One region of the Mesorhizobium sp. M3A.F.Ca.ET.175.01.1.1 genome, then DNA from elsewhere that is predicted to be linked to it. Evidence: riboswitches for the same ligand, from Rfam matches in the RefSeq annotation. Region 1 holds a riboswitch; each other region holds the start of a gene.
What was found. Region 1 has a riboswitch for cobalamin ahead of EN818_RS15630 (DUF1636 family protein). Riboswitches for the same ligand answer to the same signal wherever they lie in the genome.
Positions count from the first base shown of each region.

Region 2: another riboswitch for cobalamin. It lies ahead of EN818_RS23355 (CbtB domain-containing protein); the one in region 1 lies ahead of EN818_RS15630 (DUF1636 family protein).
Region 3: another riboswitch for cobalamin. It lies ahead of bluB (5,6-dimethylbenzimidazole synthase); the one in region 1 lies ahead of EN818_RS15630 (DUF1636 family protein).

Region 1 is NZ_SRTP01000005.1:392,679-394,859, reverse strand. Features, by position in the region: gene EN818_RS15635 (winged helix-turn-helix domain-containing protein) at 1-548, shown strand, start outside; cobalamin riboswitch at 578-783, shown strand; gene EN818_RS15630 (DUF1636 family protein) at 823-1,251, shown strand; gene cobW (cobalamin biosynthesis protein CobW) at 1,255-2,181, shown strand, end outside.
Region 2 is NZ_SRTP01000011.1:213,800-215,980, reverse strand. Features, by position in the region: gene EN818_RS23365 (DUF1624 domain-containing protein) at 1-8, opposite strand, end outside; gene EN818_RS23360 (gamma-glutamylcyclotransferase) at 165-851, shown strand; cobalamin riboswitch at 923-1,122, shown strand; gene EN818_RS23355 (CbtB domain-containing protein) at 1,159-1,338, shown strand; gene EN818_RS23350 (CbtA family protein) at 1,354-2,145, shown strand; gene cobU (bifunctional adenosylcobinamide kinase/adenosylcobinamide-phosphate guanylyltransferase) at 2,138-2,181, shown strand, end outside.
Region 3 is NZ_SRTP01000003.1:9,042-11,222, reverse strand. Features, by position in the region: gene EN818_RS08050 (histone deacetylase family protein) at 1-436, opposite strand, end outside; cobalamin riboswitch at 553-733, shown strand; gene bluB (5,6-dimethylbenzimidazole synthase) at 775-1,512, shown strand; gene EN818_RS08040 (hypothetical protein) at 1,527-2,181, opposite strand, start outside.

The sequences.
Region 1 (2,181 bases):
CCGCCCGCGCCCATGGCATCGCCACCTATGGCGATCTGCGCGATTATTTCCGCCTGGCGCCGGGCGACACGAAGGACCGCATCGAGGAACTGGTCGAGATGGGCGAACTGCTGCCGATGAAAGTGGAAGGATGGGACAAGACCGCCTATCTCCACAAAGACGCCCGCTTTCCGCGCCGCATCGACGCGCGCGCCCTGCTTGCGCCCTTCGACCCCGTCGTCTTCGAACGCACGCGCACCGAAAAGCTGTTCGGCTTTCGCTACCGCATCGAGATCTACACGCCGGCCGAAAAGCGCCAGTACGGCTACTACGTGCTGCCCTTCCTGCTCGGCGACCGCATCGTGGCGCGTGTCGATCTGAGAGCCGACCGTCCGGCCGGCGTCTTGCGCGTCCACGCTGCTTATGCCGAACCCGGCGCACCGCCCGAGACGGCCGCCCAGCTCTTCGACGAGTTGAAGCAGATGCAGGGCTGGCTTGGCCTCGACAGCATCGAAATAACGCCGGCCGGTGACCTCGGCCCGGCGCTGGCCGACATCGCGGTGTCGTAGCCGCGCGTTGACAGGCCGGTACCTCTAAGCCTAAATCCGCCGCAGACGGTCTTCTCCCGGCAAAGGGAGGAGCCAAGAGGGAATGCGGTGCGGGCTTACAAAATCCCAAATCCGCGGCTGTCCCCGCAACTGTAAGCGACGAGCCTCGGCCGAACACCACTGGGCATTCCCGGGAAGGCGGCATCGAGGCGATGACACGCGAGCCAGGAGACCTGCCGTCTGAGACTTTACGTATCCGAACGCCCGGCGGGTTTTCCGGGCAAGGAGCCTGGTTTTGGATCGCAACGGCAGTTTTCCGGCCAATATCGCGGACTTTGCGTCCGAACCTGACGACGCCTTGGCAGGCGTCACCGTCATCGTCTGCTCGTCCTGCCGCGACGAGACCGGATCGGATGCGCATCCGCGCGCCGGCGCCCAGTTGGCCGAAGACGCGCGCCGTGCCGCATCGGGCGAAAGAGTCCGCATTCGAACGGTCGAATGCCTCGGCAACTGCAAGCGCCGTCTGAGCGCAGCACTTTTGCGCGACGGTTGCTGGAGCTACGTCTTCGGCGACCTCGACACGACCAGCGGCACCGATCTCGTCACCGGAGCAAAACTTTTCGCCACCTCGACCGATGGCCTCATCCCGTGGCGCGGCAGGCCCGATTCCCTCAAGCGCGGTCTGGTTGCCCGCCTCCCTCCCCTCGACCTCCTGAAGGACTGACCTATGGACGCCCCTAATTCGCCCAATCTTTCCCGTGTTCCCTGCACCGTCGTCACCGGCTTTCTCGGCGCCGGCAAGACGACGCTGATCCGCAACCTGCTTGAAAATGCCAAGGGCAAGCGGCTGGCGATCATCGTCAACGAGTTCGGCGATGTCGGCATCGACGGCGAGATCCTGAAAGGCTGCGGCGTCGATACCTGCCCGGAGGAAAACATCGTCGAACTGGCCAATGGCTGCATTTGCTGCACCGTCGCCGACGACTTCGTGCCGGCGCTCGACCAGATCCTGTCGCGCACGCCGAAGGTCGACCACATCCTGATTGAGACCTCCGGCCTGGCCTTGCCGAAGCCGCTGGTCCAGGCTTTTCAGTGGCCGAGCGTGAAGAGCCGCGTCACCGTCGACGGCGTCGTAGCCGTGGTCGACGGTCCGGCGCTGGCCGACGGCCGCGTCGCTTCCGACATGGATGCCCTGCAGGCGCAACGTGCCGCCGACGATTCGCTCGACCATGATGATCCGGTCGAGGAGGTGTTCGAGGACCAGATCGCCTGCGCCGACCTGATCATCCTGTCGAAGAGCGATTTGATGGACGCGGCCGGCTCGGAGCGCGCCAACGCGGTCATCGGCGAGCACGTGGCGCGCGCGGTCAAGGTCGTTCCGACCGCACAGGGCAAGGTCGACCCGTCGGTGCTGCTCGGCCTTGGCCTCGCCGTCGAAGACGACATCGAGAACCGCAAGACGCATCACGATGACGAGCTCGATCACGAGCACGACGATTTCGATTCCTTCGTCATCGATATCCCGTCGATCGCCAATCCGGATGAGCTTGCAAAGCGCGTCGCCGTTGCCGCCGAGCAGGAAAACGTGCTGCGCGTCAAAGGTTTCGTCGAGGTCGGCGGCAAGCCGATGCGGCTGCTGCTGCAGGCCGTTGGC
Region 2 (2,181 bases), on a different contig from region 1:
AGGCTCATGATCTCGCAGTCCGATTCAGTCGTCCCAACGACTATCACGGTTAGGGCCGACAACAGAGGGCGAATGGCTGCTCTCCCGCATTGTGGCGTCTGCTCGGGGCCCTTAAGCTCGCGCCGTCAGTGCCGGCGCGATGCCGGCGGCCCAAGGTGCATCGAATGTCCGCAAGAATGATGTCTCTGACCGAAGAACTGGTTGCCCGTTGTTTTCGGGTCGTCGAAGACAGTGGCCCCGACCCAAATGCCGCGCATCTCGATGACGCCGACTACGAAGCGATGCTCGATGCATTGGAGGTTGAACTCCCCGCCGCCGAGCCGCTCTGGCTGTTCGGCTACGGATCGCTGATCTGGAAGCCTGAGATCGACCATGTCGAGGAACGGGTCGCAGTGGCGCGCGGCTGGCACCGTTCCTTCTGTATGAACATGACACGCTGGCGCGGCACCAGAGAGAGCCCGGGCTTGATGATGGCGCTAGATCGCGGCGGGCAATGCAAGGGCGTCGCCTTCCGGCTGAGCGACGGTGATCGCCGTCAGCAGCTGAACAAGCTGCTTAGGCGCGAGGTGACGCTCAAGCCGACAAGCTACCATCCGCGCCTGCTCAGCTTGGCCAGCGGCAGCGGTCCATTTCGGGCCCTGGGCTTCGTGATCAACCGCAAGGGCACCACCTATACCGGCGTGCTCAGCGAAGGCGAGGTGGTCAGAAGGCTTGCGACCTCCTGCGGCCACTGGGGTTCAGGCGCCGACTATCTCTACAACACCGTCAGGAATCTCGAAGCCCGAGGCATTCACGATGCTCACCTGTGGCGGCTGCAGCAGCTCGTCGCTGCCAGAATCGCCGGCTCCTAGCACACCGAGCCGTGCCGCAATCACGCTCCAGCGTGGCGGAATTTGGTTTGCCGGGGGAGACGATTCTGCCTATAGTCGCCGATGTCGTCGGTTCCGTTTTTGGAGCCAAGAGGGAATGCGGTGAGGGTGGACTTCCTGCCCAAAGCCGTGGCTGCCCCCGCAACTGTGTGCGGTAGTCCTGCCCCATAGACCACTGAGGATTTGCCTCGGGAAGGTGGGGAAGGGCGTGGATCCGCGAGCCAGGAGACCTGCCGGCGACAAGAAAGTTGACTTCTATGCCCTCGGGTGGAGGGCGAAAGGACAAGACATGAATACCGCTTCCTTTTCCCTCGGCGCTTCCGTCTCCTCGCAGTCGCGCTTCATGCAACTGGCGATGGCCGCGCTGCTCGGCATTTTCGTCGTCGGCTTCGTCGGCTTCTCGCATATCGATGCGGTCCACAACGCTGCCCACGACTATCGTCACTCGATGGCTTTTCCCTGCCACTGACGAGGGTTTGACATCATGAATCTGTTTCGCAACGTCGTGTTCATCGCGGCGATCGCCGGGCTCGTGGCGGGTGTGGTTCTCGCCTGCATGCAGGCCTATGCCACCGTTCCGTTGATCCTCAAAGCGGAAGTGTATGAAAAGGCGGGCGAGGGTCATCACCATGACCACGCGACCAACGACAACCCTGTGGGCGCAGCCGCTCCAGCCGCCGGCAGCGCGATGAGCAGCGCAGCCCCGGCGCCCGCCGAGGCAGTTGCCCCAGCCGAGGAGGAGGGCTGGGCGCCGGCCGACGGCTTCGAGCGATTCGCCTTCAATGTCGTCGCCAATATCGTCACCGGCATCGGCTTCGCGCTGATCCTGGTCGCAGTCTCGGAATTTGCGGGCGGCATCGGCAACTGGCGCCAGGGCGTGTTCTGGGGCCTAGCTGGCTTTGCCGTGTTCACACTGGCGCCTGGCCTCGGCCTGCCGCCCGAACTCCCGGCAATGCCGGCGGCCGAACTGCTGCCGAGGCAGATCTGGTGGGTTTCGACAGTCATCGCGACTGCGGCCGGGCTCGGTCTGATTGCCTTCCGCAAGTCGCTGCCGCTGGCCATTCTTGGCGTGGCGCTGATCGTGGCACCTCACATTATTGGCGCGCCGCAGCCGGAAAGCTTCGAGACCGCGATTCCCGAAGGATTGCATCACCAGTTCGTTGTCGCCGTGACGCTCACCGATCTGGTGTTCTGGCTGGTTCTGGGCGCGGTTGTCGGCGTGGTGCGCGGACGCTTCACCGGCACCGCGACCAGCTTGCGCGACAGCTTTGCCTGATCGCGCCGAAGGTCGCCTGACCTTCATCGTAGGCGG
Region 3 (2,181 bases), on a different contig from region 1:
AGCGGGCCGCGATCGCGGCGGTGTTGAACAGGCAAAAGCCCATCGCGGTGGTCTTCTCGGCATGATGGCCGGGCGGCCGCGCAGCAACGAAGACATTGCTGGCGCGGCCGTCGAAGACGTCGTCGACGGCCGCATTGGCGGCGCCGATCGCCGTCACCGCGGCCTGCCAGCTCTTCGGGCTGGCGCTGGTGTCGGCGTCGATCGAGACGATGCCGCTCTCGGGAATGGCGGCGCGGACGCGGGCAACGAAATCCTGCGGGTGGGCATAGAGAATGGTCGCCTCATCGGCTTCCGGCGCCTTGACGCGATCCAGAGCCGAAAATGAGTCATCATCCAGCACACGCTCGATGGCGCGCAAACGGTCGGGCCGCTCGGGATGACCGGGTGGCGTAAGGTGTTCCAGGAATACCGGATGAGTGTAGAGACGGGTTGTCATGGCGCCTAATCTAGGCACGCGCAGCCCGGATGACCATGTTTCAGCGCCGAATGGCTGGGGAAAATTCGCGCCCGATAGTGTCGCTGACGGCATTGGCGCGGCGCCCGCCTCACGGTAAGGTCGTGTCACTGCCTGGTGCCCGCAACGCGCGGGAGAATCGGGAACACGGTTGAACTCCGTGGCGTGCCCAACGCTGTAAGGGGGACCGCGCCGGCAAAAGCCACTGTCGATGACGGGAAGGCGCCGGACGCGGGACGATCCCGAGCCAGAAGACCGGCCTGGCAGACATGGTCTTGCGCTTGGTCAGGCGCAGGGCTGCTGTCGCAAGGGGAAAAGCGATGCAGGCAGGAGCGGCCGCCGGCGGCGGCGATGACTTTGACCAATTGGCGCGCGAGGCGGTCTACCGGGCGATGTTCACCCGGCGCGACGTGCGCAGCCATTTCGTCGCCGACGATCTCGACGACAGCGTGCTGGCGCGGCTGCTGACGGCCGCCCATCACGCGCCGTCGGTCGGCTACATGCAGCCGTGGAACTTCATCGTCATCCGCGATGCTGAACGGCGCCGCCAGGTGCGCGACCTGTTTTTGGCGGCGCGCGAGCAGGAATTGCCGGCCATCGAGGCGGAGCGGCAGGCGCTCTACCGCAAGCTGAAGCTCGAAGGCATCTGCGAAAGCGCGCTCAATCTCTGCATCACCTGCGACCGGCAGCGCTCGCAGAACTCGCCGCTCGGGCGCTGGCACAATCCGGAGATGGATCTCTACAGCACCGTCTGCGCGGTGCAGAACTTCTGGCTGGCGGCGCGCGCCGAAGGCGTCGGCGTCGGCTGGGTCAGCATCATCGAGACCGAAGCGCTGAAGCGGCTGCTGTCGATCCCCGACCATGTCACGCCGATCGCCTATCTGTGCGTCGGCCGCGTCTCGGCATTCGCGCCGAAGCCGGACCTGGAAGCACATGGCTGGGGCAGGCGCCTGCCTTTGCCCGAACTGGTGATGAGCGAGACGTTTTGCGGCGCCGGCGAGGCACCGCTCAAATCGGCGATCGCCAGCCTCGGTCTCGGCGACCGGCCGAAGCCCTGATCAGGCGGCTGCTATCAAGCCGCCCGGGGCGCATCCCAGCGCGAGCCGCCGAAGGAATTGAGCGCCTTGTCGCGAAGCTCCCTGAACTTCGACGAGGTGTCGGCCAGGCGCCGGTCCCATTCGGGATTGGGAGCCTGGCCCTCGATGGCGGCGAAATAGACCTGCATCAGCGAGGCGATGGCGAAGGGCTCGATGAAGGCCGCCTTGAAAGCCCAGGCAAAGACGATGGCCAGCACGAAGGCCCAGCCGGCAAGCTGCCCGGGCATGACCCACAGGATGGCACCGGCCGGCGCCAGCATCAAAAGGAAGATGACGAAGGACACGCCCCACATGATCACCGCCAGCCAGACGGCGTTCTTGACCATGTGCTTGCCGTTCTGCGCGTAGAGCACGACCCCTTGCCTGGCGGTCTCGAAAGGCGTGTTCGAATTGATGCGGATATTGTAGCCGAGGATGATCTCGTCGACATAGGTCAGCGACAGGCGGATGACGGTGTTGATGAAGCTGACCACGCCACTGAGTCCCGGAATGGGCAGGAAGGCGGCGATGCCGCCGACCAGGCCGGAAATGGCGCGGATCGCGCCCTTCACCAGTTGGTCGACGACGAAAAGGATGTTGGCCTCGGCAAAGCGCTTGGTCACCACCTCACGCGCATAGGCGATCTGGCCC